DNA from 2 places in the Vagococcus sp. AM17-17 genome. Region 2 is predicted to be linked to the other one. Evidence: riboswitches for the same ligand, from Rfam matches in the RefSeq annotation. Region 2 holds a riboswitch; the other holds the start of a gene.
What was found. A riboswitch is a leader RNA that binds a small molecule or an ion and turns the genes downstream of it on or off. The one in region 2 is predicted to bind thiamine pyrophosphate.
Positions count from the first base shown of each region.

Region 1: it holds a riboswitch for thiamine pyrophosphate, as region 2 does, so the genes downstream of both, DW196_RS05335 (ECF transporter S component) here and thiT (energy-coupled thiamine transporter ThiT) in region 2, are expected to answer to the same signal.

Region 1 is NZ_QRJY01000002.1:304,542-320,818, forward strand. Features, by position in the region: gene thiD (bifunctional hydroxymethylpyrimidine kinase/phosphomethylpyrimidine kinase) at 1-441, opposite strand, end outside; gene thiE (thiamine phosphate synthase) at 431-1,081, opposite strand; gene DW196_RS05310 (hydroxyethylthiazole kinase) at 1,078-1,905, opposite strand; gene thiW (energy coupling factor transporter S component ThiW) at 1,892-2,437, opposite strand; gene tenA (thiaminase II) at 2,418-3,104, opposite strand; gene DW196_RS05325 (energy-coupling factor transporter transmembrane component T) at 3,116-3,769, opposite strand; gene DW196_RS05330 (ATP-binding cassette domain-containing protein) at 3,708-5,138, opposite strand; gene DW196_RS05335 (ECF transporter S component) at 5,135-5,701, opposite strand; TPP riboswitch at 5,919-6,007, opposite strand; gene DW196_RS05340 (DUF4809 family protein) at 6,159-6,566, opposite strand; gene DW196_RS05345 (HdeD family acid-resistance protein) at 6,631-7,155, opposite strand; gene DW196_RS05350 (MgtC/SapB family protein) at 7,265-7,972, opposite strand; gene DW196_RS05355 (DUF4396 domain-containing protein) at 8,058-8,795, opposite strand; gene DW196_RS05360 (endonuclease/exonuclease/phosphatase family protein) at 8,961-10,013, shown strand; gene DW196_RS05365 (dicarboxylate/amino acid:cation symporter) at 10,300-11,526, opposite strand; gene DW196_RS05370 (aspartate/glutamate racemase family protein) at 11,534-12,268, opposite strand; gene DW196_RS05375 (ABC transporter substrate-binding protein) at 12,274-13,191, opposite strand; gene DW196_RS05380 (AAA family ATPase) at 13,440-13,967, shown strand; gene DW196_RS05385 (DNA topology modulation protein) at 13,985-14,503, opposite strand; gene DW196_RS05390 (DUF2785 domain-containing protein) at 14,603-15,046, opposite strand; gene DW196_RS11345 (hypothetical protein) at 15,006-15,155, opposite strand; gene DW196_RS05395 (helix-turn-helix domain-containing protein) at 15,363-15,773, shown strand; gene DW196_RS05400 (NUDIX domain-containing protein) at 15,830-16,277, shown strand, end outside.
Region 2 is NZ_QRJY01000005.1:64,104-80,380, reverse strand. Features, by position in the region: gene DW196_RS07930 (MBL fold metallo-hydrolase) at 1-391, opposite strand, end outside; gene DW196_RS07925 (two-component system regulatory protein YycI) at 404-1,237, opposite strand; gene DW196_RS07920 (YycH family regulatory protein) at 1,237-2,532, opposite strand; gene walK (cell wall metabolism sensor histidine kinase WalK) at 2,529-4,355, opposite strand; gene yycF (response regulator YycF) at 4,368-5,072, opposite strand; gene DW196_RS07905 (hypothetical protein) at 5,510-5,818, opposite strand; tRNA gene DW196_RS07900 (tRNA-Lys) at 5,993-6,065, opposite strand; gene DW196_RS07895 (hypothetical protein) at 6,122-6,709, opposite strand; gene nrdH (glutaredoxin-like protein NrdH) at 7,110-7,343, shown strand; gene nrdI (class Ib ribonucleoside-diphosphate reductase assembly flavoprotein NrdI) at 7,346-7,726, shown strand; gene nrdE (class 1b ribonucleoside-diphosphate reductase subunit alpha) at 7,704-9,866, shown strand; gene nrdF (class 1b ribonucleoside-diphosphate reductase subunit beta) at 9,880-10,851, shown strand; gene DW196_RS11715 (hypothetical protein) at 10,895-11,023, opposite strand; gene thiT (energy-coupled thiamine transporter ThiT) at 11,197-11,757, opposite strand; TPP riboswitch at 11,820-11,921, opposite strand; gene DW196_RS07865 (Rgg/GadR/MutR family transcriptional regulator) at 12,004-12,903, opposite strand; gene DW196_RS07860 (MFS transporter) at 12,993-13,889, shown strand; gene DW196_RS07855 (cytidine deaminase) at 14,016-14,432, opposite strand; gene DW196_RS07850 (CPBP family intramembrane glutamic endopeptidase) at 14,446-15,105, opposite strand; gene DW196_RS11485 (DUF6056 family protein) at 15,389-16,277, shown strand, end outside.

The DNA.
Region 1 (16,277 bases), on a different contig from region 2:
TTCTGCTTCTGGAATATTTGGGGTTAACACCGAAGCTAGTGGGAGTAACTCTTCTTTAATGCAATCTACCGCTTCTTTTTGTAATAGCGAATGCCCTCCTTTAGCAATCATCACAGGATCTACAATCAGTGGGCCAAAATCCACTTCTTTTAGTTTTTGAACAACAATTTGAACATGTTCTTTATCGGCAAGCATCCCTGTTTTACATGCTCGAATATGAAAGTCAGCTGCGAGAGAATCAAATTGTTCTGCAACAAAGTCACATGGTATCGGCAAACTACTTTGTACACCTAATGTGTTTTGTGCAGTCAAGGCAACGACAATGCTCATCCCAAAAACATCTCGTGCTTGAAACGTTTTTAAGTCTGCTTGAATTCCTGCTCCACCACCTGAATCACTCCCGGCAATGGTTACTACTTGTGGGGTTTGGTTAACGGTCATGATGATTTTTCTCCTTTATATCGACAATTTGTTGCTTTAATACTTGTGTTTTTTTGGTAATATCGTTTGCTTGCATAATCTCACTCACAATCGCAACACCTGAAATATCTGTATCACGTAATGCCGCCATATTCTCTTCTTTAATCCCGCCAATCGCGACAACTGGTAATTGTGCTGCGTGAATGATATCTTGCAAAACTGAGATATCCGTTGTTGGAGCATTTTCTTTCGTCGTTGTTGGAAACATGGCCCCGACACCTAAATGGTCTGCTCCTTGTTCTTTGGCTTCAAGTGCTCGCTCAACGGTTTTAGCTGAGACACCTAACGATTTATCAGGACCAATCAAACGACGTGTCATGTCCACCGGCAACTCATCATCCCCAATGTGCACGCCTGCTGCATCAACTGCCAAACACACATCGACTCGGTCATTGATAATAAGAGGTATGCCATATTTATCCGTGATACCTTTAATTGCTAATGCTTTTTGATAAAATTCTCGTGTGCTAGCTTTTTTTTCTCTTAATTGGACAAGTGTCACACCATTTTTACATGCTTCCTCTACTCTTGTAAAAAAGACGTCATCAGATAACCCATCTGAATTTGTCACTAAATACAATGTTAATGCCTCATCAATCATAACCAATCTCCTTTTATCCCGTTTTGCCATGACTCATTTTGTTTTAATAATGATAATTGATTCAATGTTTCTTCACGGATACTCGCAATTTTCGCGTCATTTTGAACTATTTCTAATGCTTCTTCACCACACAAATTAAAATAGCTTACTGCCTGTAAAACACTTGGCAATACATCCACCCCACTACCTAAAAGTGTTGCAATTAATGCCCCAACGACGTCCCCCGTTCCTGTGAATTGATCCAGCGCTTCAATGCCATTTTGTAGTAGTACAATTTGTGATTGATACACAACTAAATCACTTGGTCCTGTCGCTAGAAAACACGTATTTGGATGGATTTTAGCTAGTGCTAATAGTCCTTCTTCTAATTCTTTCATCGCTAACAAATCTTGGTCTTCTTCTGCTGCATCAACACCTTTTCCATGACTGGCTAAATTGCACAACGTTCGCATTTCTGACACATTGCCTTTGACAACAGTTGGTTCAAGAGACAATAACCTATGGGCTACTTCTTTTCGTATTCTTGAACTAGAGACGCCGACATTGTCTACAACGATAGGGACGTTACGTTTATGAGCCTCTTCCATAGCTAGTACTATAGCGGTTTCTTTTTCTTCTGATAAATGGCCAATATTGATTAACACACCACCTACCTGTTCATATAAATCTGAAAAATCTCGCGTATCTTCTGTCATAATTGGCTTTCCTCCAATGTATAACACACTATTTGCGACCGTTTCACATGTCACTGAGTTCGTAATACAATGCACTAAAGGAGAAGGTGTTAGAGGAAAGGGTGTTTGAAATTGATTAACTTGTAACATGTTGCTCGTCACCTACTTTCACATAAAAAAACATCGCTTGAATTCGTTGAAACGTTGGAACATTCGCTAATTTTTTCATCACGATAAAAGCCACAAGCGAACCAATCACCGCGCCACCAATAAATCTTGGTGTATAGAAAAACCAGTACATACCATTACGACTTCCTGTAAACCAAGCCATCACAGGATAGGATAATAATGATCCAATAATTCCTGTTCCTAGAAACTCACCAAACATCGCACTGTAAATTGTTGGATAAAGTTTGTAAAATATTCCAGCAAGTAATGCACCAAAAACAGCACCTGTTAAGGCTAGTGGTGGAATACCTAGAAGCATCATTCGTAATACGCCACAGACAAGTGCCATAATCGTGCCGTAAAAAGGTCCCATTATCATCACACCAATCACATTCATTACACTAGACATTGGTGCCATTCCCTCGATGCGAAAGAGTGGTGATAATACCACATCCATCGCAACCATTAGAGATAAAATCAGTAGTTTTTTTAAATTAGTAGTTTGAGACGGCATCTTTTTCTCCTTCCGGCCATTTTTGATGTGTGTATGCCATTTCCCAAAATAGGTATTCCATTTGAGCACTCACATAAAAGGCCTCAATCATTTTTTCTTGTTCTTCCTTATCGCTTTCTTCATACAGTCGATTCAGTAAAGCACATTTATGAGCGACTTCTTCTTTTGATTCTTCACCAGAGTATGTTTCAATCCATCGTTGATACAACTGATGAGGAGAACCTGTCTTTATTAATTCAGTCCCAATTTCTTGATACAACCACGCACATGGTAGTAACCCTGCGACTGCACTATTTGGCGTCCCATCAATTAATTGGCGATACATATGTGACACATAATGATAAGCAGTCGGAGCAATGTCAGTGCTAGCAACTTCTTCATCTGTAATGCCTAACTCAGTAAAGAAATCCTCTCTAATACTCATCTCACCTTCTTTTAAGTGATCTGCTCCTGTTAGTAACATCTCTTTTACTTCTTCATCTTCTACTTGTTCTGCTATCAAACGGTGAAGTTTGCTAAAATGGTCTAAGTAGTACCCATCTTGAATCAAATAATAGCGAAACGCTTCATCAGATAACGTTCCTTCTTGAAGTCCTGCAACAAATGAATGAGTAAAACTTCCTTCCCAATAAGGTGCTGATTTCTCTCGTGCAATTTTTGTAAACATCTTTCTTCCTCCTAAGTAATGATTAATATAAATTGTGATATAACCGTTAATATACCTAATATAACTAAACTTTTAGGACACACTTTATATTGTGTATAATGCGTCCTTTCGCCTTCTTCATCAAATCCTCTTGAAAACATGGCTTCTGTGTAACTATCCCGCCAATGGTTGGCGACAAAAATAACTTTTAAATACATCAATGGCGAATAAAAATATAATTTTTTTCCACGAAATAAACTGGCTTCTCTTAGTGCCACAATCTCTCGTTGAATCACAGGCATCGCATGTAACACAACTAAAATGCCATAAACAAATGGCGCTGGTAATTTTTTTTGCTCTAAAATTAATAGTAATTCTTCTAAGTCGACCCCAAACGCAAACACCATGCCAATCGCAGCAAAAGCAAAGGTTCGACTCACTAGAACAAGACCATAATCAGGATTATTTCCATATAGATAAACTGACCAATACGTTCCTAACGCTGGAATTAATGGAAAAAAAACTAAACCAAACAACCCAAACCATTTTTTCATACTAAGAAGATACAAAGCACTGACTAACATAACAAACCAGTTTAACGTCACAGATGAGGTAAATGATAATTCAATAGTCAAAAGTAGTAGTAGTCCGCTTAGCACTAAAGCAGAACTTTTCGTCACTGACATCCTTTATCTCCTCCTCTACCGAATAATCTTGTTGCCATAATTGTTTCTTATCTAAATGCACATGATGCTGACTAACCCCATCAAGCGGTGCCAACCGATGCGAAATAATCATCATATCTTGTCTGTTTGCTTGTCTTTTAAACCAATTAGCAAAATAGTTGGCAGCACGTTCATCTAAACCTGAAAATGGCTCGTCTAATAATAAAAACGGCACATCTAAACTCAACATCATCAATAATTGAATACTTTTCTTCTGTCCTTCACTTAGATGAAATACGCTTCGATTAAGTAGTGGTGCCAATCCTAAAAACTCAATTGCTTCTTGTCTTTGACGTTTAGCGTCCTCCCACTGATACTCACTATAAGTAAATTCTTCAGCTGGTGTGAGTGTCACAAATTGTTTTTCTGCTTCTTGAGTAACTAAGGACAATGTCTGGTATAGCGTACGGTTTTTTTTAAGCTTTTTATCGTATAAAAACATCTTGCCTTTATAACGATGACATTGTGCTATCGAACGAAACAACGTTGATTTTCCTGTTCCATTATCTCCTGTCAGTGTCGTGATTCCTTTAAAAAAATGAAAAGAATCTTGACTCAGTAGCTCGCGTTTATTTTGCTTGTATCTGACATCCTCTAATCTTAAAATGGCATCCATAGGCGCTCTATGATCAGTCAATAGTACATTTGTCTGCTCTTGCTTTAAAAGAGCTACTGGAACGTTTTGTAATACTTGATTATCTAGTGTCACCCATGTATCAACCGCATCAGCATAATCATTAAAATCATGGTCGCAAATAATAATCGTTTTACCTTGATTTTTTAATTGATGTAACTGTTGAATTAGTAATTTTCTTGTTTTAGGATCAATGCTGGCAAACGGCTCATCTAGTAATAAAAATGGACTTCTCATCGCTAAAAGAACGGTTAATGCCGCACGTTGTTTTTCCCCACCTGACAAAGTAGATAGCTGCCTATCTAATAATTCTGTCGTATCTGCTAATAGTACGGCTTCTTGCATTTGTTCCGTAATATCACTAGGTTTTGTTTGCAAATTTTCTAACACAAAAATGATTTCACGACGTAACGTTTTCATCGTAAATTGTTGCCCTGGATTTTGAAACATCATGCCTATCTGTCTAGCTTTATCAGACATATTCGCTTGTGTTAGACTCTTTCCATCAACGGCGATTGTTCCCGAATATGGCACATCAGCGAATCCAGCAATGGCTTTTAATAATGTTGATTTACCACTACCACTGGCACCAGATAGCAAAATAAATTCATGAGGAGAAAAAACAAAGTCAACCTGACGTAACACCTCTTTATCGCCACGTTTAATCGTCAACTCACTTAATCCAATCCCTCTCATTCGTTTACTACCGAAAGCTCTTGTGAACGGTTATAAAGCCTCATGACCATTGACACCACAACAACGCCAAAGAACGTCACCGATAAAAACCGCACAGCAAGAAGTGATAAAATCATCCCAATTGAATACGTTCCATAACCAAATTTAAAAAATTCATACACAAAACTTAAGACTGTTGTACCAATTGCCCCGTAGAATAATGGCACGATGTCGTAGCGTTTATATCGTGTTACCATAAACCCTAGTTCTGTCCCTAACCCTTGGAAAAAACCTGAAATAAGAACACCTGGTCCAAAATATGTTCCATACAACATCTCTGCTAATGCAGCCAACATTTCTCCTAAAATTGAACTTCCTTTTCTAGGAATTAATACCCCTGCCATTGGTGCAGCCATTGTCCATAAACCAAATAATATTTCATTAGCAAAAGGACTTAACCCAAGGGGCGTTAATATAGCTGATAATCCAGCATATAAAAACCCTGCTCCCATAAATACACCACCAAATAAAAAGGCTAATAATGCTAACAAAACAACCTGACGTAACGTCCACTTTTCCTTCATTTTACCCATCTCCCTAATTCTATTTACCTTTATGTCCCTCGAAATATACTAAATAAGTGTTAATTTTAAATATAAAAAACCTCCTTTTTCTCTATGATAAGAAACAAAGGAGAGTTGCTTTTGATGATTCATCTTGATAAAAATTGACACTTTTCCAATAAAAAAGCCCGTCCAAATAAATTGGATGGGCGTAAATAGACCTAGGTTCAATGTTTTCATCATAAATGATACATTTCTCTTCGCCAGTACTAACTGGAGCAGATTCCATGGGTATAATCTCAGCTTTACGCACCCCAAATGTTTCTAGTATTTAATTCTACTCAAATATAACACGCTTTCATAAAAATAGCCAATCAATCTCCAAAATCTTTATAAATAGAGGTGATTATATATTATTACTATATAAAAGACCTGTTTTCTTTACTCACATCATGTGAATAAAGAAAAACAGGTCGTTTTAATTTTCAGGTATATCAGTAATAAAATCTATTTTTTCAAGTTTAAATAGCTCTGTTAACAATTCATTGACTACTTTAAATAATTCCGTGTCAGTTGTATAACTTGGTTTTACGTGCTTAATTAATTGACCATTTTCAAAACGTAATCCTTGATAAGATTCAAAAATATTTACGATATTCAATGTGTTTTCAAATACATCGTAATCCCCAGCTACATCATATTCCTGACGCTCTTTGTAACCATGCTCTCTTAAAATTGGACGTAACAAGGAAACAACATCAAGATTAGGAATGGCGGTTGTTTTTCCAGCTATCTCTACATCATAAGTCGGTGTTGCAGTTGTTGGACAAACATTACATCCACCATGAACAATTTCTGTGGTACAATGAATGACAATTTTTTCCATTTTATCTCACCTTTGCTTTTTCTATGATTAATTTGTTTATATTATAACATAGTAATCTAATCTTCTAACGAAAAGCATATGTGATTTCTGTAATACCAAACATCATAAAGTAAAATCCTACTAAAAAGCTTAAGGTTAAAGCGGACGATACCGGATTCACTAATAACATAAACCCAACAATCACACCTAAAATATTAATAACAATAGAAAACCAATAATAACCTGTACTACTCTTTTTTAAGGCCCCTGAGCTAAACAAACCAACAAAAGAATCTAATAAAAACCAAATAGCAAAAACAAAAGGTAACGCAATGACACCTGCTGAGATATTAAACAATAAAAAAATTCCAACAATTACATCAAACACTCCAATAATAATTGGCATTGTGGAAGATATTCCCGTAAACTCTCTGACTTTTTTTCTTAAAAATAATTCAAAAATCCCCTTTATAATAGCAAACATTCCAAACACAACCACAATAGCCACTAAATTTCCTGTTGGGTCTTGAAAAGACGTAAGTGAAGCAAAAATAAATAAAATCCCTAGTAAAAATGAAAACCAATCAAAACCATTTCGTTCATTTGACATAATCCTCTTCCTCTCTTAACTTCTATGTTTATTATCATACTATTCTTTTGTAACTAAATTCGCAAGAAATTATACTTACACTCTAAAAAAATAACATACGCATCATTATTCAGTCACTAATAGCCACCAATCTTATTTCTCGTACATTTGTATACATTGATAACTCCTCGATAACATCTGCATACGTTAGCGACTTTGGTAAATCAATTGTATACACATTTTTATAATACTTTTCACCATCTATAATTTGTACTTCAAACGTCACATCATCTATTTCAATATGATGAGCATCAAAATAATGATTTATAAAATCTTTCGTTTCCTTTCGATGCACATATTGAATTTCTAAATTGTTAACTTTGGACACTGTGATAATCCTTTTAACCAAAGAAAGGGAAAACATAATTGAAAGAAATCCTAGTATCGTAACCAAATAAAAGCCCATTCCTAATCCTATACCAATTGCAGCACATGACCATAGTGAAGCTGCTGTCGTCAATCCCGTGATACGTTGTCGTGTCACAATGATCGTTCCTGCACCTAGAAAACCTATACCACTTACTACTTGTGAAATTAATCTCGACTGATCAAATTTGACAATGTGAGCAATATCAGGATTTGATCTTACTAAACGAATTGCTTCTTGAGCTATTTCTTGCTGAACTAATGCAATAATTGTCGCACCTAGACATACCAATATATGCGTCTTCATTCCTGCTGGCCGATTTTTTTGTTCTCGCTCATAGCCAATTGTCCCTCCCATGACAATCGACAACCCTAATCTTAAAACAGTTTGAAATAATGCCAATAAAGTCATTACAACTCCTCCTTTTTTCTGATAACTTTATTATACCATTGGCACATTTTTATCTTCACTGTATACCATACCAATAACAATGACCTTACATTCGCTCTTTTACACCAGTTTTTATAAGAAACCAATTCATTGGATATGCTGTACAAAAACCTACTAACATAGCAATCTGCATCATAAACCAAAAAACTGGACTTGTTGGGGGAATCGCTCCTCCAAAATAATGAGGAAACACAACTAATTGACATAATGATACCGTAATATACATTCCAATTTGCCAACAAGATAAAGATAATGTATCAGCTTTTATAGCTGCTACAATCCCCTCTTTTCTAGATAAATGTTTCATAGGAACAATGGCAAAATATTGAAACATAATACCGATACAAAGTGCAAGAATAAAGGCTAAAACAAATCCCGAGAATAATTTCTGAGAGAAAATAATAGGATAGCCACCAAAAATATAGAGTGTTGGAAAAAAATATAAAAGCCATTCTATCATTAAGTCAGCTAAACTACATCCAGCTCCACAATGACATGTTCCAATAAAAACAGACACAGCCATAGGTTTTGGGTTCATTGATTTTTCCATAGTCATTGAACCATCCATTACCATCTCATGTGATGAGTTATTTTCACCCCACTTTTTGTAAGCTATAACCCATATAATTGAACCAAATAAAGCTGTTAACGGCCAAACAAGAGTCATTATTTTCATTTGTTGTGGATGTTTGATGATATCACATACAATATAAATAAAACAGAGACTTGCAAGTATGATACTAACCCACGATAAAGCTGTTAACCAATAGGGTATATTTAACATAATGATACCTCCTTCTAATGAATTATGTTCAGTATAGAGACTTACATCGAAAAAAATGTGATCTTCCAATGACTTTAATCTTAAAAATGACAACATCTTATTTTTAAGTGCTCTGATTTGTTTTATAATAAATCTTAGTCATTTTACTGACATAAAGGAGAGAATATGAAAAAGATATTAAAAATAATAGTTGGAGTTATGGTGAGTTCGTTAATCATTATATTGTTATTTATTGGTTATCTCACTGTAAATGAATACAAACCAAAAAAAACGGAAAATTTAACCGTCACGAATGGAAAAGAAGAGTTGATGAAACACCATGATATTTCATTGTTAACACTAAATATTGGTTATGGGGGCTTATCTAGCTCCGAAGATTTTTTTATGGATGGTGGAGAAACAGTTCAACCAAAATCCAGTGAGTTTATAAAACAAAACTTAACTGGTATTATAAACATGTTAAAAGAGCATTCTTCTGATATCTATCTTTTACAAGAAGTCGATATTAATTCAAAACGCTCATATTATATAAATCAAAAAAGTATATTATCAACATCACTTCATGTGCCTAGTGTTTTTGCTTACAATTTCAATGTTCCCTATGTTCCCTTTCCTTTACCTCCAATTGGCAAAGTAGAAAGTGGTATAGCGACTATGACTAACTTAAATATGAATGAAGCCAAACGTATTGCATTACCAAATCCTTTTCCATGGCCAATCAGGCTAGCTAATTTAAAACGTGCATTGCTTGAAACAAGATTTCCTATCAAGGATAGCAAAAAAGAATTAGTTGTTTTTAATTTACATTTGGATGCCTATGATGACGGACAAGGGAAGATCGAACAAAGTAAATTACTAAAAAAAATACTTGAAACAGAATATAACAAAGGTAATTATGTCATTGCCGGGGGAGATTTTAATCAAGTCTTTGATGGAAGTAATCCCTTTCCAAACACAGGACAGAATGGATGGAAACCTGGGAGTATTAGTTCAACTGATATCCCTAACCATTTCTCTTTTTCATATGATGATACCCATCCATCAGTCAGAGTATTAAACCATGCTTTTACTGGTAATTATGAATCCTCTCAAGTCTATGTGATTGATGGCTTTATCGTTTCAGATAATATCAAAGTTAAACGAACGAATAGTTTTGACTACAACTTCAAATACACTGATCATCACCCTGTACAAACCATTATTCAATTACAAGAATAGTGTTACTAAGCCGATTATAAAATTAGCTAGACAACTAAAAAATCATTTGTAATACACTCAAGTTATATTTCGAACCAAAGAAAACAAGGAGAGTGATCACAAATGACTGATACTCGTCTACTACAAATAGACTTATTTAAAAAAATATTTAAATCAATGATGCGATATCTTATTATAGAAAGATAGATTACCTAAAAAATGGAGTTACTATTGACACTGTTATTATAGTAAGTACTTTTTTGTTATTCGTTTTTATATCTCCTTTTATGAAAAACTTCTTACAACTTTAATCATTAAAAACATTCTTATCAAATTCATCTAATTTATTGCTAACAATAATGGATGAATACACATTCCCCATCACATTTAATGGAGCGCGTGTTAATGAGTAAAAATAATCTAATCCCGCAAAAACTGCTACTCCCTCAACTGGTATTCCAATCATTTGGAACACAATGGCCATTGAGACAATCCCACCGCCAGGAACACCTGGATTACCAAATGATGCGACGATGGCAAATACACCTAGTAAAATTAATTTTGATGTAGTAAATTCTATATCAAAAATAGATGCACAGGCAACTGCTGATAAAATATTGGAAATTGGGGCACCATTTGTATTCAAAGCATTTCCAAGTGGCAGCACAAAATCAGAAATTCTTTCCTTAACGCCCATTTTATTTGGTACTTCATTCAAAGCAACTGGCAAAGTGACTGCTGAGGATGTTGTCGTAAATGCCATTAATATAATGCTTGAACTATTTTTTAATAATTGGACAATATTTAATTTATACCTCACTGACATATATAATGTGTATACTGCAAAAAAGATAATATCTACAATACTCACTAATAATAGTATCTGCCCTAGTGAAGTAAGAGCACTAACACCACTCGTTCCAATAACCCCTGCAATCATAGCCGAAATACCAATTGGAGCATAAATCATAACGATGGTCACGATTTGCATAATAACTTTTCTTAATCCTAATGTAAATTCATACACACTATTAACTGCTGGGTTATTCTCTTTCAATATATTAACTGAAATTCCAAACAATGCGGCAAATATAATAATTTGAACAATCGTACCATTTGCTAGAGCTGCAACTGCATTATCTGGGATAAAATTTACCAGTGTTTCTTGAATACTCTCACTTACTGCTGCACCTTCATAAGCACCTTTTCCAGGAACAGTAATATTTAATACTGGTGGGAAAAATTTTGCGACAATAACTGATAAAACAGCTGATAGTGATGTACTCACGAAAAATACACCTAATGTTTTAAAGCCAACTGATTTTAATTCTTGCAAAGGCAACGAGGCACTTGCTTCTACTATTGAACAAAAAATAAGAAGTGGCACGCACATCTTCACTGAACGTAAGAAAATATCACCTAAAAACTGGATATCGGCCGTGCTCTCACCAAAAGCAAAACCAATGAATATCCCAATAATCGATCCAACGACAATACGCATAGATAGGCTTGAATTTTTTATTTTTTCTAACATCTTTTCGTTACTCCCCTTCTTTACCAACAAAATAATTAACTAATGGTTGTGGCGGTTGATTGAATTTTCTTATCTTACTTTGAGATAATCCACTTTCAACAAATAAAATGGCTAATTTAACAGATACAGCGACCGGATCAATTACTAGTATATTAAATTTGTCACTCAACATTTGAGCATACGGTGCAAATCTCGCCCCGCCTAATACGACAACTTCTGCACCATCTTCATGAATTAATTTATCAACGGTATATTCAAGAGACGCTTTCGTCGTGTCTGTTGTTTCAATAATATCTGTATTCATTTCAATTCCACGGACAGAAGCTAAACGAGACTCTATCCCAAACAAACGAGTTAAATCTTCTTGATAAGGGATATTTTGATTGAATACTGTCAAAACAGAGTAACGATGCCCAAGCATTGGGGCAATCATTTGTGACGCCTCAGCTATTGGAATAACTGGAATAGACAACGCTTCTTTTAGTGCAAACATGCCAAAATTCCCAAATCCTGCCAACACGACAGCATCTGGTTTAACCTCATCAATTTCTTTTAATATTTCGCGAACAAATGACCATACTGATTGATAATCTCCAAAAACTGAATCAATATGTTTTGACCCTAAAGGATTGGTAAATGGAATGAGTTCAACAGATGAATCTCTGATATCTCGTCGTGCTGATTCCATCAATACATCTGTTAATTCTTTGTTACTATTTGGATTAGCTACCATTATTTTCATAATATCTACATACCTCCTTGTTTTTTTATTGCTTCAAAAGGTTTGTTATCAACCAACTGGTTATAAGAAATGGGTTCATCAATTAAATCTCCTAACACTAAATCGGCTTGCCATGTTTCTAATTCACGTTCTTCAATTTTAATGCTAGGGGTCCACATGCCTTGTTTGATAAATGTATCAATCGTGTTAACCCCTTCATCAACAGACATATGTGGCCAAAACCTTTCAATAATCGGACGACATACTTCCCCACCATTTTCCAATAAATAGGTCGTTCCCTTTTGCAATCCCGCAACAAATCGATTGAATTTATCTTGGTCTTTTGCAATCGTTTCAGGTAATGTGTAGTAAACACTCCAAGGAATTTTTTCATCTTTTTCCGTCAAGTTTTTATAGAAATATCCTTTACCTCTTGCAATCATTGAGTGTGCAACATCAGGTTGTAAGACGATAAAATCACCAAATCCCCCTTCAAATAACTCACATAACATAGAGGTGGAAAAATCATGCACAAAACGAATGGTTTCTACATTCGCCCTACCTTTTTTAGCACTTCCTAATGCTGCGACATAATGACTCGCACCATCACCACCAGATACTAATACGCGTTTATTTTCCATAGCCGTCCATGAAAAAGAGTCAACTTTTTCTCTCGATACGATAAACAATGGGCATTTTGATGCAATCTTTGCGACAGAGACATAATTTTTTATATGGTTGTGATACATAATAGGAACCCAAATACCACCTAAAAGAACATCAGCCTCTGCTTTGTTAATATCATCTAATCCATCTACCCAAGGAGTTGGAGTGTAACTTGTTACATCTACACCCTCCTCTTTAAAAAAACCACATTCTTGCGCTAAATACTGTGGCATATAGTTCATTGAGACACCCGTTGCCGCGATTTTAAACTCGTTCATTGCCTTATCCCTCTTTCAAAAATCACAAACCTCTTCGTGATAGCGTTTTCCAAATTATAATCCTTCCAGTAACAAAATACTATGTGCAAAACAATCATTTATCATACCTTTTTTGTTCAAACTAACTGATTGACTTATCCCCTAATCATACATAGATAGATTAACAAGTTTAGTTTTATTCATTATTTGTACTTGATCCGTCTACCATGGTATATTTAACAAAACAAATTGAATGGAGATTAATTCTTATGATTATATGGATAAACGGGGCATTTGGCGCAGGTAAAACAACAGTGGCGACTGAATTAGTTAAACAGATTCAGCCTTCTTTTTTGTATGATCCAGAAAATATTGGTGATCTTTTTCGTTCAAATTTGCCTATTAGTATGCAAAAAAGTGATTTTCAGTATTATCCGGAATGGCGCCAGTGGAATGTTTATCTACTTAAAAAAATTTATCAAGAATACGAGGGGGACATCATTGTGCCCATGACGATTTACAAAACAGAAGCTGTTTCTGAAATTCTTGGAAAGTTACGTGAAGAAAATATACCAGTCTGTCATATTCACCTTGATGTATCAAAAGAAACCATTATTTCAAGACTCCAAGAACGCCCTAAAGCACTAATTGAATGGGGTGAGAGTAAAGTTGATGAGATACTTGAAGCGTTTAAGTCTGTGCCACAACATGAAAAGATTAACAATGATGGTACGTCACTCGATACAGTTATTAAGGAAATAATTGAAAAGACAATTTATCTAAAAAATAACCTATAGCGACTATTCACTGTAGGTTATTCTTGTACATACTCCATTCTTTTTAAAAACTGTTTCACTTCTTTTTTACTAGTTAGTGTGACTAATACTTGTGATTTATTCAGCTGATTCATTTGTTCTTCTATCAATGGCTCGTGGTTTTTAGGGAAGTGCCATATCCATTTTATAAATTCTATATCTATTTTTTCAGGACAATCCTCTTGCATATCAGGTCTAGTTGTCCCACGATATTTAATCACTCGCTTCAAAACTTGATACAAACAAACTAATCTTGCTTTCTTCAAATAAATAATAGTATCTGCCTGTTTCATTCTGATGTCTAACGTACTACTATAGTTTCCATCAATAATCCAAGAATCTTTCTCCACGATATCTGATAGAATAGTTTGTTGCTCATGCTTTGTACTCATCTCCCAATGAGGTTTCCAAAACAATTTATCTAAGTGATATAGCTTAATTGATAATTTATCTTCTAATTGGCGACCAAGTGTACTTTTACCGGTACCAGGTGAGCCGATAATCATTATTTTTTTCATGAAAAACCTCCTTGGTAGTGTCATATTGTGATTGACTGATACAGCTGTTTCTAATTATAGTAAAAGTTAATCAATTGTCTACGTTCCTTAAAATAAATACTAATACTCTTTTAAGTAATCCAAAAGAACTTGTTCCAAATTTTTAGTTAAACATTCCTCTGTTAAACAATGAAAATAAATATAGGCTAAAATATTTTTAAATGTTGCTAATCGGTAAAAATCGGCATTTATTTCTAATGGAAAATTAAATTGATGTATCCAACTTATCATGAGTTCATTTGATATTTTATGATGTTTAATTCCTACAAAGATAGCATGAGCTATACGTTTTTCCTCTTCATCTAAAAATGGTTTTTCCATATTATCTAGTACATAACTTACTGTCTCTAAGACCTCTTTAAATAAACATTCTTCAAATAAGTAATGCTGTACTACTTTACTAAGATAATCCCCACCATGAGCAAAAGCATGTACCCATCCATATATTTCTGAATAGCCAGTCTTATCTATTTCCTTTTGCCAAAGTATTAAACACGATATCATCACGAATACTAGCATCTGTATTTCCGATATTATCCATTAACCAATATATCTCTTCATCCGCATACACATCGTTTTCTGACGGAATTTTTGTTAATAATTTCTCTTTCATTTATGGTCTACCTCTTTATTTCGAAATGATATATCCTAGTATTGTTCATTTTAGTTTACCTACTTAATTTTGTAAATCATAGTCATTAATATAGTACTTTTTTTGAAAATACATTATAATACATACTAGTGGATAAATTGAGTTCTATGTTTCAAATACATTGTTTTTACATTATATATAAAACATAAAAAAAGAAAGTGAGATTACATGAATTTAGGAAATATTATTACAAGTAAACGTATTGAGAAACAGTTAACGCAAGAACAATTAGCGAAACAAATGGGTGTTGAAAAAGATACCATTGCTGAGTGGGAAGATGATAAAGAGTATCCTGATATGGATTCTTTAATTGTCTTAGCAAAATTATTAGGTATTTCTCTTGATTCACTCTTTTTAACTAATAATTCTACTTTATTGACTGCTATTATGAAAAAATCAAATCGAAAAACGCTCCAACTTGCTACTCTTATCAGTCTAATAACACTAAGTATCTTACTAGCTATTTTGCTTTTCTCACTATTAAAGGATGAATCTAAATTGATTGTGTCCATTTTGATTGTCATCGGTGAATTAGTAAACCTTAGTGCATTGGCTCATTATATAAAAAAATTATCTTAGATTACTAACCACTGAATGGAATACTATTTGGTGGTTTAACTATAGGAGGAAATATCTTGGAAGAACTTTTTACTATCTATAATGCCCAACAACAACCTACTAAAAAAACTGGTGTCAGAGGTATCCCTTTAAAAAAAGGAGAGTATCGTATGGTTGTAACGGTATTATTATTCAACCATCAAAATGAATTATTAATTCAACAACGTTCTTCTAACAAAAATTCATTCCCTAACTTATGGGATTTTTCTGCAAGTGGACAAGTCCTAGCAGATGAGCCTATTTTTAAAGGAGCTGAGCGAGAATTACATGAAGAATTAGGTATATCAATCAATTTAGCAGATACACCTTCAAGATTTGTTTGTTCTTTTGAAGAAGGATGGGACCATTATTTTTTTGTTCAACAAGATATAGACATGTCACAACTTAAATTACAAAAAGAAGAAGTTCAACACGTTGCCTTCGTTACTCAATCTGAGTTTGATCAGCTAGTAGAATCAGGAGACT
Region 2 (16,277 bases):
CATGTGATACACCAAAACTTTCGATATCCATATCTCCTAAAGTCATGACTTTACCCATATCAAAAATATTTCGTTGTTCAAATGGTACATTCCCAATATTTTTTTCCATTGCTTGCCAAGTTAATTCATTCGCATAAATATCTAGATTATATTTTCTAGCTAATACTCCCACCCCATGAATGTGATCTCTATGTTCATGTGTCACTAGTATCGCATCTAAATCTTCTGGTGAACGGTTTATGGAAGCTAATAAACTGGTGATTTTTTTTCCACTAAGACCTGCATCAACTAAGATTTTTCGTTGAGCAGTCTCAATATATAATGAATTTCCGGTACTCCCACTAGCAAGTACACTGATATTAAAACTTGTTTCTGACACTACGACATGCATCCTTCCTACTGACTACTTATTAATCACCTCAGACACAGATGAAGAAATTATCGCATTCGTAAATGCATTAATTCGTTCTGTTTGTGTCACGTTTTTACTACTTTCAACTGAAACAAACCACGCTGGAATATACACATTTTTCCCTCTAACAGTAAAAATACGCGTGTAACCTAGATGTAGCCACTTCACTTTATCACCTGATTGGATACGGTTATTTGTATACAAACTAATAATCGCATCTCTTTCAGAAATCACACTCTGTACTTCTCTTAATGGTTCAATTCGGCTGATATGAGTTTGTTTATAGCTTGTTATTTGATTACTATCTGACTTTTCTTGTGATATAACAATAGATAACTGGGAAGTTTCATCATAAAATGGAATTCCCTCATATGTTTGATTATAGATATAATTTTTAAAAGGAATGGTTTCTTCTTTATTTAATACATAATCTTTTCCATATAATACATTAGATGATCCTCTAATAAATTGATTAACAGATTCCATATCTTTTGATTTTCTCACAATCGTATCAGGTTGCACTAAGACCTGACTCGTTAATTGATGATTATTCACTTGCCAAGATTGGTCTTTTAATTGTTCACGTGCATCATCAACTAACTCATCTTCTTCAGCTGATAAATAGTACCCCTCTTTCTTTACTTTTGACAAATTATCAGGAACTTCTATGTGATCAGCTTTTAAACGTTCTTCTAAATTTTCGGAAATACTTCCTGTTGAAATATAGTCTTGTGTATCTCTACCTTCTTGGTAAATATAATATAAAAACATATTTAAAAATAAAAATACAATGAAAAAGATGCCTTCAACTCGTCTAAAATCCATTAAGAATGGCCTCCTTTAACCAATATGCTCTCCAACTTTTCTTGTGTCATCCACATATTGTCATAATTCACATACCAAGAAGGGACCAAATCAATGGCTTGCTGTGTTTCTTTATTTTGTTGCCATTTATATCCAATCTGAATATCGGATACTTTTGACATATCCACACCCTTATTAATTAAGCTATCTACCACTTCTTGCGTAGGTACAAGTGTCACAGAATCATCTGAAGGTAGCGGTATCTGTAAAGTATCTTGATTTGCTTTAATAAATACGTTTTTGTTTTGTACCGTCGCAGCCATGCTACCTTTCATATTATCGCCAAATACTGGAAATCCCTCAACATAATTTCGATAGATTACTTCATTCCCTGTATCAGAAAAATATCGCAAATTCCCTAAAGAGGAACCCATATCTTCTACATATTGAAAAGTTTCATAATACAATTCGTTAATACTTTCTGAATGATCTTGTTTTAGTTTACCGAAATAATTCACCTCACCAGTCTTACTATCAATTGTCAAAGACTCGCCCTCACTATTGGATAAACTTAAATTTTCTCCTTCATTTGAAAATAGATCATTAGGTTGATTAAAGAATCCACGAGAAAACGTTGTAAATGACTGAGTTGCGATAATATAACTATACGTTTTAAGTTTCGTACTGTCTGCTAAATAATAAATACCAGCATAATTTAGCTCATCTGTTGGTAAAATAGCAGTAACATAATTATTACTCTCAGCATCTAGTATAGAGGCTATACTTGCTATATTCCCTTTAATATCAAATTCAATACCCGTTTTATTCTTATAATCAACAAAGTACAATTTATTATCATCTAATGACATCACCAACCAATTAAACAGAAAATTCTTACTATCATGGGGTAAAGTCGCTGACACGTTATTCATATTAATAAACAACGATATTGGTATTGGACTAGGATATACCAAATTAAATAAATCCCGTTTTGTTGTCAAATTAGTTATCTCTGCTGTTGATAACACTTTTGATGAGCCAAATCCTAATGAGACAATTTTCTCATGTAAACTCTTCATAGTTGATTCTTTATTAGTATATAGAAAGTGATCACCACTTCCATGATGATAGAATAACTTAGTTGGCATATAGACTTCTGTCATCTCTTTTTTCTGGATAACGGCTTTTACTTTATCTGTTCTGTCTTGAAACTGACGATTAGCAGGTTTTGTCCATATCTTCCAAGACAAAAACAAACTGAGCAGCACCATTAAAATGACACTAATTTTTAACAGATTCTCTCCTAATTTACTCATTCCCATAGATCCTCCTCGTAAGGTTCATAAGGTAGTGAAATAAAGAATGTCGAACCTTTATTCTCTTCACTTTCTGCCCAAATATTTCCACCATGCGCTAGTATTGATTCTTTTGATATAGCCAGTCCTAAACCAGAACCACCCATTGCACGGGAGCGCGCTTTATCAACACGGAAAAAGCGATCAAACACTCTGCCAAGATTTTGTTTTGGAATACCTAATCCTTCATCAGAAATACTTAATACGACATTTTTGTGTGTTTCAAGTAAGCGACAAGTAATCGTTCCCCCATCTGGCGAATATTTCATGGCATTATTTAAAATATTATCTAGTACTTGAATCATTCTATCTGTGTCAATATCTACCCAAATGGCACGCTGAGTAAATTCTCGTTTAATCACATAATTCTTTTCACTATCTTTAATGACCATATCAAAACGATCTAGCACGTAATTAAACATCTCGTTTAAGTTGACTAATTCTTTTTGTAACTCAATTTTGTTAGCATCCATTCGGGATAATTGCAGTAAGTCATTAATCATGCGAATCATGCGGTTTGTCTCTTCTTGTGTGACTTTTAAAAATTGTGGAGCAACTTCTGGCTCTTGCCACGCACCATCTAATAAAGCTTCAATGTAACTCTTCATACTTGTCAATGGTGTTCTTAATTCGTGTGATACATTTGATACAAATTGACGGCGTTCTTCTTCATCTTTTTCTTTTTTGGTTACGTCATGTAGTACACACACCAAACCACTAATGAAACCAGACTCTCGGCGAATCATCGAAAATTCAGCACGTATCAAGGTTGTTTCTTGAAAATCTTCACTAAAGTCTAGTAATACATCTTCTTGAACTTCTAGTAAATCTCTAAAACTATATTCATCACCTAATTTTAAAAGGTCTAAAATGGATTGGTTAATCACATCTTCTGTCCCAATTCGAAGTAAGTTCAGTGCGGTATCATTGATCAAAATGATATTCCCTCGCCTATCAGTCCCAATAACACCATCTGACATATGAGTCAGTACGCTATCTAACCTTCGGCGTTCCGCATCCATCGTTTCTTGCGTTTCTTTAACACGATAAGACAGTTCATTAAAAGTTTCACCTAATTGGCCTAACTCATCTTTCCCATAGACTTCTACTTGACCGGAATAGTCACCATTAGCAATGCGATCTGCTTGCTGTTTCATCTCACCAATTGGCTTTGTAATAGTTCGAGACACAAGTAGTGCGATAATCAAAGTAAAAACTAATGCAATCATGGAAGCATAGAAGAAAATCAACGTGATGTCACTGACTTGTTGATACTTACTTTCAATATTACTTTTGACATAAAGCGAACCAATAACGGTATCTCCAGTCGGCGAGTAAATTTGTTCAATATTAATAAACACTCGTTGCCCTGTTTGAGGATCTGTCCGCTCTTCTTTTTTCTGATTAAATGAATTAAACAATTCGTAATCATTTTTCTTTCCGACATCCCCTTGAAGATTCGGGTCACTTGTTGCAATTACAATCCCTTTGTCATCTACTAAACGAACTTCCAAAATATCATTTTTAGAAAATTCATCCAATATTCGCTTTAAATTTGATTCTTGTTGTGAATCATCTTTTTTGCTGATTTCAGAACTCAGATTCGTCGCTAGAGTCTCCACTTGATTGGTGACATTTTCTTCAAACGTTTGAATGGTTGATGTTTCTAGTACACGAATAAAAATTGCTCCGATAATCTCAATTGAAATCATCAACAAAAGCACAAAAACTAAAGCAATTTTAAAGTGAACAGATGAAAAAAAGGGCGTTCTCTTTTTTTTCATTATACGATTCACCTAATCTTGTTCTGGATTTCTAAGGTAGTAACCAACACCGCGTCGTGTAATCAACCAATTTGGGTGACTTGCATTGTCTTCGATTTTTTCTCTTAAACGTCTCACTGTCACGTCTACTGTACGCACATCACCAAAATAATCATAGCCCCAAACTGTTTGAAGCAAATGTTCACGTGTCATAACTTGACCAATGTGTTTAGCCAAATAATGTAATAATTCAAATTCACGATGAGTCAACTCAATTGTTTCACCACGTTTTGAAACAACATACGCATCTGGATGAATGGTTAATACACCAATCGTCAACTCATTATTTGGCGTATATTCTAATTTAGCTGTCGTGTTGTCATGACGACGTAAATTTGCTTTTACACGTGCCACTAGTTCACGATTAGAAAATGGTTTGGTTACATAATCGTCAGCTCCAAGCTCTAAGCCTAATACTTTATCAATTTCAGAGTCCTTGGCTGTTACCATAATTATCGGCGTATCATATTTTTTACGGACATCACGACATACCTCTAGACCATCTTTTTTAGGTAACATCAAATCTAAAATAATTAAATCAGGTGTCACTTCATCCACCATCTCTACGGCTTCTTCACCATCAAATGCGGTGAATACTTCATATCCTTCTTTTGTTAAATTAAATTTTACTATATCTGAAATTGGCTTCTCATCATCTACAACTAATATTTTTTTCACTATCCGTCACCATCCTTTATTTTTCTTCATTTCTATAAAGTCGTCTTTTTTATTATACAACATTTTGAATACTTAAAAAACATTTGAGATTTTCTGATTTTTTTCATACTTTTATGATTATTTTCAGTAAATATCACTTATTTAATTTCGGTATTTTGCATATGTATAAGAAAAAAATGATAAGTCTAGATTGGTTGATTTATCAATGTTTATAAACATTATAATCTGTGTTATTTATCTATCTTCTCCTTTTTCATTGTTACTTTCCTACATATGACTTAAAATTAATGTATAAATTAATTCATTTAATTTATTCGGCTAACAATTGACGTTAGACTAGGTTTCCCCTTCCCTTACAAAGTCTAGTCTTACTGAAGCAAAAAAAGTTGAGATCATTCTCAACTTTTTTTGTGTTCTCTGTTATTTTAATTGTTTTATTATGATTTGTTATGAGATTTTATTGCATCTATTTTTGATTTTAAGTAAGACTCAATATGACGATCTGTTGGCTCTGTTTCTAAACGTTCGAAGACGTTTACCATTGTTTTTAACTCATCATCATCTAAATCATCTACAATAGCTAAAAGATTTTGATTATCCTGTAATTTATCTTTTACTAGTAATCTATACTTCAAACGATTCACAGACTCTGATGTTTTTTCAATTCCTTTTTTTGTTAATTTAGTTATCACGATAACACTAGCGATACCAGTTGCTGCCATGACACATTTTGTTGATTTCTTCATGCTCATCATCCTCCATCTCTTTACAACCTATTATACCATTAAAGACTTCTTTCACGTACTAAAAACCTTTTTCTATTATTTGTATCTCATTTCCTTACTCTCTTAATAAAATAAAAAAACGCTGATAGACCAGCATTTTAACAAATGCATATATCAACGTTTTTCTTCTAAAAATGGGCTGTAGGGGGTTCGAACCCATGACCCACGGATTAAGAGTCCGTTGCTCTACCAACTGAGCTAACAGCCCTAAGAAATGAACAAAATTATTATATCACTAGTTATTTTTTCTCGCAAGAATTTATACTATATTCTACGTGTCTTTATAGGCACAATGCGTTGAGAACGAGCATCTTTTTCTTGAATAGCCTCAGCTAATTTATATAAGAAATCAATATCATCTAAACTACTTGTATCAAGTCCCAACTCCTCACCTAGTGATAATAAATTCTCTTCTGGTGAATGACGCAATAATGAATCTACTTCTACTAATATCATATCGGACAATCCTTTCGTTTTTTTAGCAAGAGATAATCCTTGAGGGTATTGTTCGTGATAGTGTAAAAATTCAAAAAACTTGACTAATACAATGACAGCTTTCTCAAAAAATTTTGGTCCAGCCACAATTTCATGAGGAAAAATATCTAGTAAAATATCTTGTAAAGCTACTTCATCCCACTCACTAAGTGTCTGAAAATGGTAATCAAACATGTACTCACTAATATACAGTATCGTTTGTCGTGATATCATTTGCTCTGAATAGCTTAATTGTCTATACCAAAATGTCTTTTCAAATGTATTTATTTTATTAGTTGATTCCTTCATCGCTTCTTCAAATAAACGATTTGCTTCTTCTAAATGTTCATTTATCATTGCCCCACCATCTCTTCTCATTTTATTCACTCCTCTTTGTAAAAAATGAGGGATAAACATCTTGTTCATTTAATATAACGTATGTATTTTAAAATGTCTACTATTTATAGAAAACGTTTATCCTATCTAATATTATATAGATAACATAATGTGCCCTGATTATGAGTTTCGTCCGACCACACGACAAAATTGCCATTTTTTCGATGTTTTTCCTATTTACTTTTGTTATGTCTATGTCTATACTAGAGACTGTTGTCGTAGATAGATTGTAGATGAACGAAAAAATATACCCGTCCTAAAACACAATAACTAGTGGCTTTCAATAATTTAAACACAATATCTAGTGTTTAATTATTGACTTTTTTTTATTTCAAGCTATACTTGTATTTATATTATGGGAACAAATTAGGAGGAAATACTCATGAATACAATCACACTGTACACAAAAAATAACTGCCCTCAATGTTTAATGACTAAAAAATTCTTAGCACAAAAAAATGTAGAATTTAACGAAATCAACATTGACAATGAACCCCAATATATTGATTCACTAAAAAAACAAGGATTCCAAAGCGTGCCTGTTTTAAAAACAATGGATGACAACGTGACAATCGTTGGGTTTAGACCTGACCAACTTAGAACGTTGGCGGTTTAATCATGAAGCTAGTCTTTTTTTCTTTAACCGGACAGACAAGACGTTTTATTAATAAGCTAGATTTTCCATTTTATGAAATAGACACAACAAATCCTTTTCATGAGATGAATGAAGATTACCTATTGATCGTTCCTACTTATGACAAAGAAGTCACAGAAGTAGTGAACGATTTTATTGAGTATAAAACTAACCAAGAGCACTTACTAGGTGTCGCTGGTGGTGGCAATCTAAACTTTGGAGACTTATTTGTGTTTACTGCAAAAGATATCGCCAAAGATTACAACATTCCTCTCGTCTTTTCTTTTGAGTTTAGTGGAACTGATGAAGATGTAAAAAATTTTAAGAAAGTAGTGAATGAATTTGAGTCTAAAAGACCTAACTGATGTAACGTATTTCGAACTTAACAACGAAATCAACCGCCCCGTAAACGATCAAATTCCCTTATATAAAGATAAAGAAGCCCTAGATGCATTCTTTAAAGAAAATGTAGAACCAAATACCAAACAGTTTTCTTCTATAGAAGAGAAGTTATCTTTTTTAACTGAACACGATTATTTAGAAGAAGACTTTTTAAGCAATTATTCGATTGAATTTATTGAGTCTTTATACGCTTACTTAGAATCACAAAACTTTACATTTAAGTCATTTATGGCTGCCTATAAATTTTATTCTCAATATGCCTTAAAAACAAATGACGGCACACAATATTTAGAGCGTTATGAAGATCGTGTAGCATTTAATGCTTTGTATTTTGCTGATGGCAATGAAGAATTAGCTATGAGTTTAGCAGATGAAATGATTCATCAACGTTACCAACCAGCGACACCCTCATTTTTAAATGCTGGCCGTAAGCGTCGTGGTGAGTTAGTTTCTTGTTTCTTAGTCCAAGTGACTGACGATATGAACAGTATCGGTCGCTCAATCAATAGTGCGCTACAATTATCACGTATTGGTGGTGGTGTTGGTATCACACTATCAAACTTACGTGAAGCAGGGGCTCCAATCAAAGGATTTGAAGGTGCTGCAAGTGGTGTCGTTCCTGTTATGAAATTATTCGAAGATAGCTTTAGTTATAGTAACCAACTTGGCCAACGTCAAGGTGCTGGTGTGGTTTACTTAAACGTTTTCCATCCAGATATTGAAATGTTCTTATCAACAAAAAAAGAAAATGCGGACGAAAAAATTCGTGTTAAAACATTATCACTGGGATTGTTAGTTCCGGATAAATTTTACGAATTAGCTCGCAACAATGAAGACATGTACTTATTCAGTCCATATAGTGTGGAAAAAGAATACGGCGTACCGTTTTCTTACATTGATATCACTGAGGAATATGACAATTTAGTGGCGAATCCTCGCATTAGAAAGCAAAAAATTGACGCTCGTTACTTAGAAAATGAAATTAGTAAATTACAACAAGAATCTGGTTATCCTTATATCATCAACATTGACACTGCCAACCGTGCGAATCCTGTTGATGGCAAAATCATTATGAGTAACTTGTGTTCTGAAATCTTACAGGTCCAAAGACCATCTGTCATTAATGATCGTCAAGAATATGACGTCCTTGGAACAGATATTTCTTGTAACTTAGGCTCTACAAATATCGTTAACTTAATGGATAGTCCAGACTTTGGAAAATCTGTTAAAACAATGACAAGAGCTTTAACTTATATCACAGACGCTTCTGATATCGAAGTGGTTCCATCAATCCAAAACGGTAATCGACTAAATCATACAATTGGTTTAGGCGCCATGGGATTACATACTTACTTTGCTAAAAATCAAATGGAGTATGGTTCAGAGGAATCATTAGAATTTACAGATGTGTATTTCATGTTATTAAACTATTGGACTTTAGTTGAAAGTAACAATATTGCAAAAGAACGTAATGAATCATTCGATAACTTTGAAAACTCAAAATACGCTACTGGCGAGTACTTTGATCTATATATTAATGAAGAAATTAAACCATCTTCTGATAAAGTTAAAGAATTGTTCGATGGTATTTTTATTCCAACAGCAAAAGACTGGGAAGAATTGAAACAATCTATTAAAGAATTTGGTTTATACCATCAAAACCGTTTAGCTGTAGCACCAAATGGCTCAATTTCTTATATTAATGATACAAGTGCCAGCATCCACCCAATCACTCGTTTGATTGAAGAACGTCAAGAAAAGAAAATTGGTAAAATCTATTACCCAGCACCCTTCTTATCAAATGACACTATGCCTTATTACACGTCTGCTTATGATATGGATATGCGTAAAGTCATTGACGTGTATGCGACAGCTCAAAAACACATCGACCAAGGAATGAGCTTGACTCTATTTATGCGCTCAGATATACCTGAAGGCTTGTATGAATGGAAAACTAATACAACAAAACAAACAACGCGTGACTTAAACATTTTACGTCACTATGCTTTCCATAAAGGTGTTAAATCAATTTACTACGTTCGTACGTATACTGATGACGAGGAAGAAATTGGAAGTAATCAATGTGAAAGCTGTGTTATTTAAGGAGGAGCAATAAATGACTGCGTTAGACAATAGTTATTACCAAGCAATTAACTGGAACGCTGTTGAAGACATTATTGATAAGTCAACTTGGGAAAAATTGACTGAACAATTTTGGTTAGATACACGTATTCCATTATCAAATGATTTAGATGACTGGCGTAATTTTAATGACGCTCAAAAAGAAAATATTGGCTTAGTTTTCGGTGGTTTAACACTACTTGATACGATTCAGTCAGAAAGTGCCATTGAAGCCTTAAGAAAAGATATCCGTACGCCCCATGAAGAAGCAGTCTTAAATAATATTCAGTTCATGGAATCGGTTCACGCAAAAAGTTACTCATCCATCTTCAGTACATTAAATACTAAAGCTGAGATTGAAGAAATTTTTGAGTGGACAAATACCAATGCTCAGCTACAAAAAAAGGCTGAGATTATTAATGAAATTTATTTAAATGGCTCTCCTTTACAAAAAAAAGTAGCAAACGTTTATGCTGAAACATTCCTATTCTACTCTGGTTTTTATGCACCTTTATACTACTTAGGAAACAATAAATTAGCAAACGTAGCTGAAATCATTAAATTGATCATTCGTGACGAGTCAGTTCATGGTACTTACATTGGGTATAAATTCCAATTAGGTTTTAATGAACTACGTCAAGATGAACAAGAAAAAATGAAAGAATGGATGTATGACCTACTATTCACTCTTTATGAAAATGAAGAAGTGTACACTGAATTGTTGTATGACAAATTAGGTTGGACTGAAGAAGTAAAAACATTCCTACGTTATAATGCCAATAAAGCGTTGATGAATTTAGGTATGGACCCACTATTCCCAGATACAGCAAGTGACGTGAATCCAATCGTCATGAATGGTCTATCAACAGGAACAAGCAACCATGACTTTTTCTCTCAAGTAGGAAATGGTTACTTACTTGGTACCGTTGAGGCAATGGATGACAATGATTATTTAATCGGTATGTAAAAAAAGACTGATGAATCAAAATTTGATTCATCAGTCTTTTAAATTATAGAGCCACATTATCCAAACACACAGTACAGTTTAAAACAGTGCTAATAACCGACACAATATAAATCGTACTTCCAAAACTTGAGAATAGTTGACTCGCTAAAAGTTTATTAAATTGTTTTGTCATTATACTTCCTACTTTCACTTAGGTGAATAATTTTCATCACCTTTTTACTTATTTACACTAAGTGAAATGGTCTGAATCCGTCTCATAAAATGCTTCCTCTATAATATTTCGTTTAAGTAAAACACTTTTTCAAACAAAAAAAATATCCTTTAAAAAGAATCTTTTTATCATAGTTAGTTATCTTTTGGCATAAATAAGCTTTTGTTTTTGTTTAATATGAGTAACAACACAATGACTGTTGCTAACCCTGTTAGGAAACCACTAATCCCGTTTGCTACTAATGAGTAAGTCACTGGTGATAATCCCCAAATGGCATATTTACCCCAGAAAATAAATCCGGCAATAAAGTGGAAAATATAGCGTATCAAGGTACCAAAAAATGTACCTGAAACAACGTACTTCCATGCACTTGATGGATTAGTTTTTAAAGCTGTTTGTAGCTTTGTACTAAACACACCTGAAAAACCTGCTGCTGCAAAAGCGAATATGTATTCAATAATAACTTGTGATACTGTCAAGAAGTAAACTTGCCCCATTAAAAAGTGCAATAATCCCCAAATAAGACCAGCGTAAACTCCTGGTACAGTTCCACGGCGTAATGCATAGAGAGTAAGTGGAATCATACCTAAAGAAACAGAAAATCCTGTTCCTATATTTAACGGGATAAACGATAATGCCATAGATAGCGCAGCTACAATCGTCCCCTCTAAAATAATTCGTGACCTTTTCGACATAAAAAAACTCCTCCTATTATTGATTAATACGTGACCAATCAACAAAAGAGCAGTGCTTACTTGCTACCACTTCACACAATTCCTACGCTTGAATTAACAATATCAGGTTCGAGGGTTTAGAGTTTTCACTCATTCTCAGCTTTGAAGCTCCCCTTTGTGACGGCTATGTATTTAATTTATTTCATCTATAAGTATGGCATGTACCCGCTTAAGAGTCAAATGAATGAGACATTTCTTACTAATCAACTAGTTATTTAATTGATTAGATACGATATTCTCACAAAATTCAATGGTATGAGTCATGCCTTGCGCTAAACGATGGTAGTCGCTACCGAGTAAGTAACACATCTCTTCTATCTTTTTTGCATTTAACAAAAACGTCTGATCTTTTGTCATAACATAATCATATAAATTAAAATCAAATACGCATAGTATGCGTTGAAATCCCTCTTCAGTGTTTTTTGTCACCTCATAAAAATCCTGTCTATAATTATTAATGTTAGCCCAATCTTTATTTTCCAAAGCTGTGCTTAAAAAATTAACGAATAAGTAGCTTTTTATCTTAACTACATCTGGATAATTGTTATACTGTCTTAATTGTTTTAATGCAAACTCCGTCAAAATCTGATAAGTCCCATAATCAAAGTGATGCCCATTATTTAGAAAAAAAGCGAATTCTTTTAATGTCCATGATTCGACAGACATCAGATGATTTTTTAGTATATCAACATCTTCTTTTTTATAAACAGCTGGTTCAATATGTTTTTTGCCTGACTCCTCATAAGAATAAATTAACAGATTTAATCTCGCCTTTAATACCTCATCCTCTTTAGTTTTCGGTGTATCATAATAAGCTCGTAGTTTTCTTAGTGTCTCAATGTCCCCTCTATTGGTTGCGACTGCTATTAACACGTTGCTAGTTATTTCTTCTGATGATTGATAACCATTGGCAATAAATTCAAATTCACCAAGTTTCATCTCTAACCTAGCTAAGACATCCATGAACTTTGTAACGGACATATCATGCAGTCCTTTTTCAAAATCTATAGCGTAAGTTTTAGAGACAATCCCAGAATATAAGTATTTTTGTGAGTATCCTTTGTTTAGTCGTATGTCGCGAACTACTTTTCCATAATCTGACTCCATCAAACCCCTCCTTTTTGGTCAACTATACTTTACCATTTATTCGTTCATAAAACGAATCATTCTATACTATAAAAAAGGAGGAATCACTTATGTCTATTATCAAAAAATACCCACTCTATCAAAAGATTATTCTGAACAACTTTATATCAACTCTTGGAGATTCAATGTACTATATTGCTCTTATGACATACGCAGCACAATTTACCAATTCATCTCTTGCCATCACGATTGTGTCATTATCTGAAAGCATTCCCTTTATTTTTGCTTCCCCGTTAGGCAGTTTGGCTGATATGAGCGAAAACAAAGCCACAAAAATATTTTACTCTGGATTAATACGTGGTGTGCTGTACCTATCAGTTGGGTCTTTAATCGGTTTTCAACAAAGTATGATGTTATTAGTTGGCATTAGTTTGATTAATTTTATTTCTGACAATGTTGGAAAATTTTCAAACAGTTTATTTTATCCTTTTGTCCCATTAATTGTAGAACAAGATGATTTAGAAGAAGCTCAAGGTTTAAATGGAGCGATTAGTAATATTGTGGCGATTATTGCGCAATTTGTTGGTGCCTATTTATTAGGACTGTTTTCTTATCAGCTACTTGCTGTCATTAATAGTATGACCTTTTTTGCGACAGCTTTGATTGTTTTATCAATGAAAAAAAGCCTAGATACCTTAGAAAAAGAACATCTAGACAAACATGAGTCAATCTCACTATCTGCTATTTGGAAACAGATGGTATTCGCTATTAAAGAAACAACAAAGAATAAACAATTTTTTAAATTAATTTTAGTTTTTGCTGGATTAAATGGCTTATCTTCTGCTATTTCACCTCTTTTATCAATCATTTTAGCAAAAGACTCAGCTCTCATTATTGATAGTTTTTCATTTACCTTTGCTCTTATTCAAGGTTTAACATCTATTGGGGTGATACTTGGTAGTTTATTTGGAACAAAATTATTTAAAAAGTTAGAATCAGCTAAGTAAAACGTCTGTTTTTTTAATACAACAGGTGTACAATTCAAATGATGACGTAAATAATCTAATTCTATTGGCATTGCACAAATAATTCCTATTTTCATAAAAGCACCTCATCCATCTTTTCTTTAGCTGTTATCCTCTTATATCTCCCCACCATTTTGGTAACAATTCTTCTAATATGACAATCTCTCTTGATTCATAATCAACCATAATTTGAGTTTCTTTGTTTTTAGGAGAAAACTGCATCAATGTTTCACGGCAAATACCACAAGGCATACCTCCATGATTTGTTGGAGGAGTATCTCTAAAAGCAATAATTCTTTTAACTTGAGTTTCTCCACTTGCTTGATACATATTAATTAAAGCCATTCTTTCGGCACACAAATTGATTGTGCCACCTGTTCCTTCAATACAGTACCCTGTAAAAATCTGTCCACTCTTACTTTCTAACGCACATACCACATGATTCGTATAGATAAAACTATTTACTTCTGTAGGGTGATAATACTCTTTCGCTCGTAAATACAATTCTTCCCAAATATCTACCATAATAACCCTCTTTCTACCCATAAAACATAGTATTAATAAGATTCCATGTCATATGTAATAACATTGGCACAAAAATATTTTTACTTTTCATAAACGACCAACTAAATAAAATGCCAAGAATAAACACCTGAATAAATCCACCAGAAGAAATAATACCATTCAACGTTCCTGTATATATCCATGTTGGAAAATGAATAAAAACAAATAAAATAGATGACAGGATCACCGCATTCCACTTTGAAACTTTTGTCAGTAACGAATTAAGTATCCATCCTCTAAAAACCAACTCTTCTGTTATACCGACAAATAAAACAGTATTGATTAAAGAAATAGGTCGGAAACTCGCTCTTATGGCTATATTGCCATATTGTATATAAGACATAATGAGTAGGTAGACAACTATTGCTAAAGCAACAAGGAACCATCTACTCCACTTCGTTTTTTGCTGAAATAAATCAGGGTAGTGTATTGCAATCCCTTCATTCTTTTTAATTAATAGGAAACTTGGAACCGTCCATACTCCTATTTTAATAACTGATTGAATCAATGTACCTATAATTGATGGAAAATTCATCATAATTGGTGGTTTTACCACAAACTCATACACATTCCATACGAAAAAGAAAAAAATAATATAAATAATTAATTGATTAAATGATTTTTTCTGTGACATCGTCGTCTCCTTTCATTTATAGACCTTTATTTACCTAAATTAATCTATTATGTAGTATAATAACAGAAAACGATAAGGAGTGATACATTATGGAATGGATAACTATCATCACAGATTTTATAGCCAATGTATTCACTGATATTAGTTTTAAACATATTGGAAAAAAAGATTAACTGTCATTTTGATAAATATGAAAAAGAAAGCACTGTTTTTAGGTGCTTTCTTTTTATTTTGTAGATTTTTAATTGAAGTCCATATATAATAAAGCAGGGTTGAATTGTTCATGTTAACAACATTAATAAACACAAAAGATTATACGATTATGACAAGAAGAAAACATTCAAAAAAAAAGCACAGCCGTTTAAACAGCAAAAAGGAAAACACATACATAAAATGGCTCGTTTTAATCATCACTTTTATCACAATTTTTACATTAAATCAATTAACATACTATACATCTGATGATTATACTTACCATTATGTCTACAAAGGACATATGCCAACAACTGATATTGAGAAAATAGATGGGATAGGCTCCATCGTTACTTCACAAATCAATCATTACCATTTGTGGAATGGACGATATTTAGCCCATAGTATCGTTCAATTTTTTCTTCAATATGACAAAATTATTTTTAATATATTTAACACATTCGCATTTATCCTATTGATGTATTTAATCTATGCAATTATAGAAACTAGGTCAAGTATTAAGAAACCAGGCATGCTTTTAGCGCAAATAGCGATGTTACTTTGGTTAATGATTCCAAGTTTTGGTCAAACAGTGCTGTGGGTATCTGGGGCAGGAAACTATCTTTGGACCTCACTCTTTTACACTGGTTTTTTATTGCTATATTTAAAAAATCTAGACGATCATCTTTTTGTGATTTTGGGGTCTATCTTCTTAGGATTTTTGACAGGTGTAACAAATGAAAATTCTGGTCCAGCTACGATATTGGTAGCCGTATGCATCTTTTTATTAAATATTATCATCAATAAAAAAATAAAAATTTATCAGATTACAGGTGTTTTATTCTCCGTTTTAGGCTTTATCTCCATGATGTCCTCAGCTGGATCACAAAAACGTGGCCATATTGATTTATCAGTAGAAGTCTTATCACGAAATCTAACTAACATTTTCATCAATAGCATGATTCATTTTTATTTTTTCT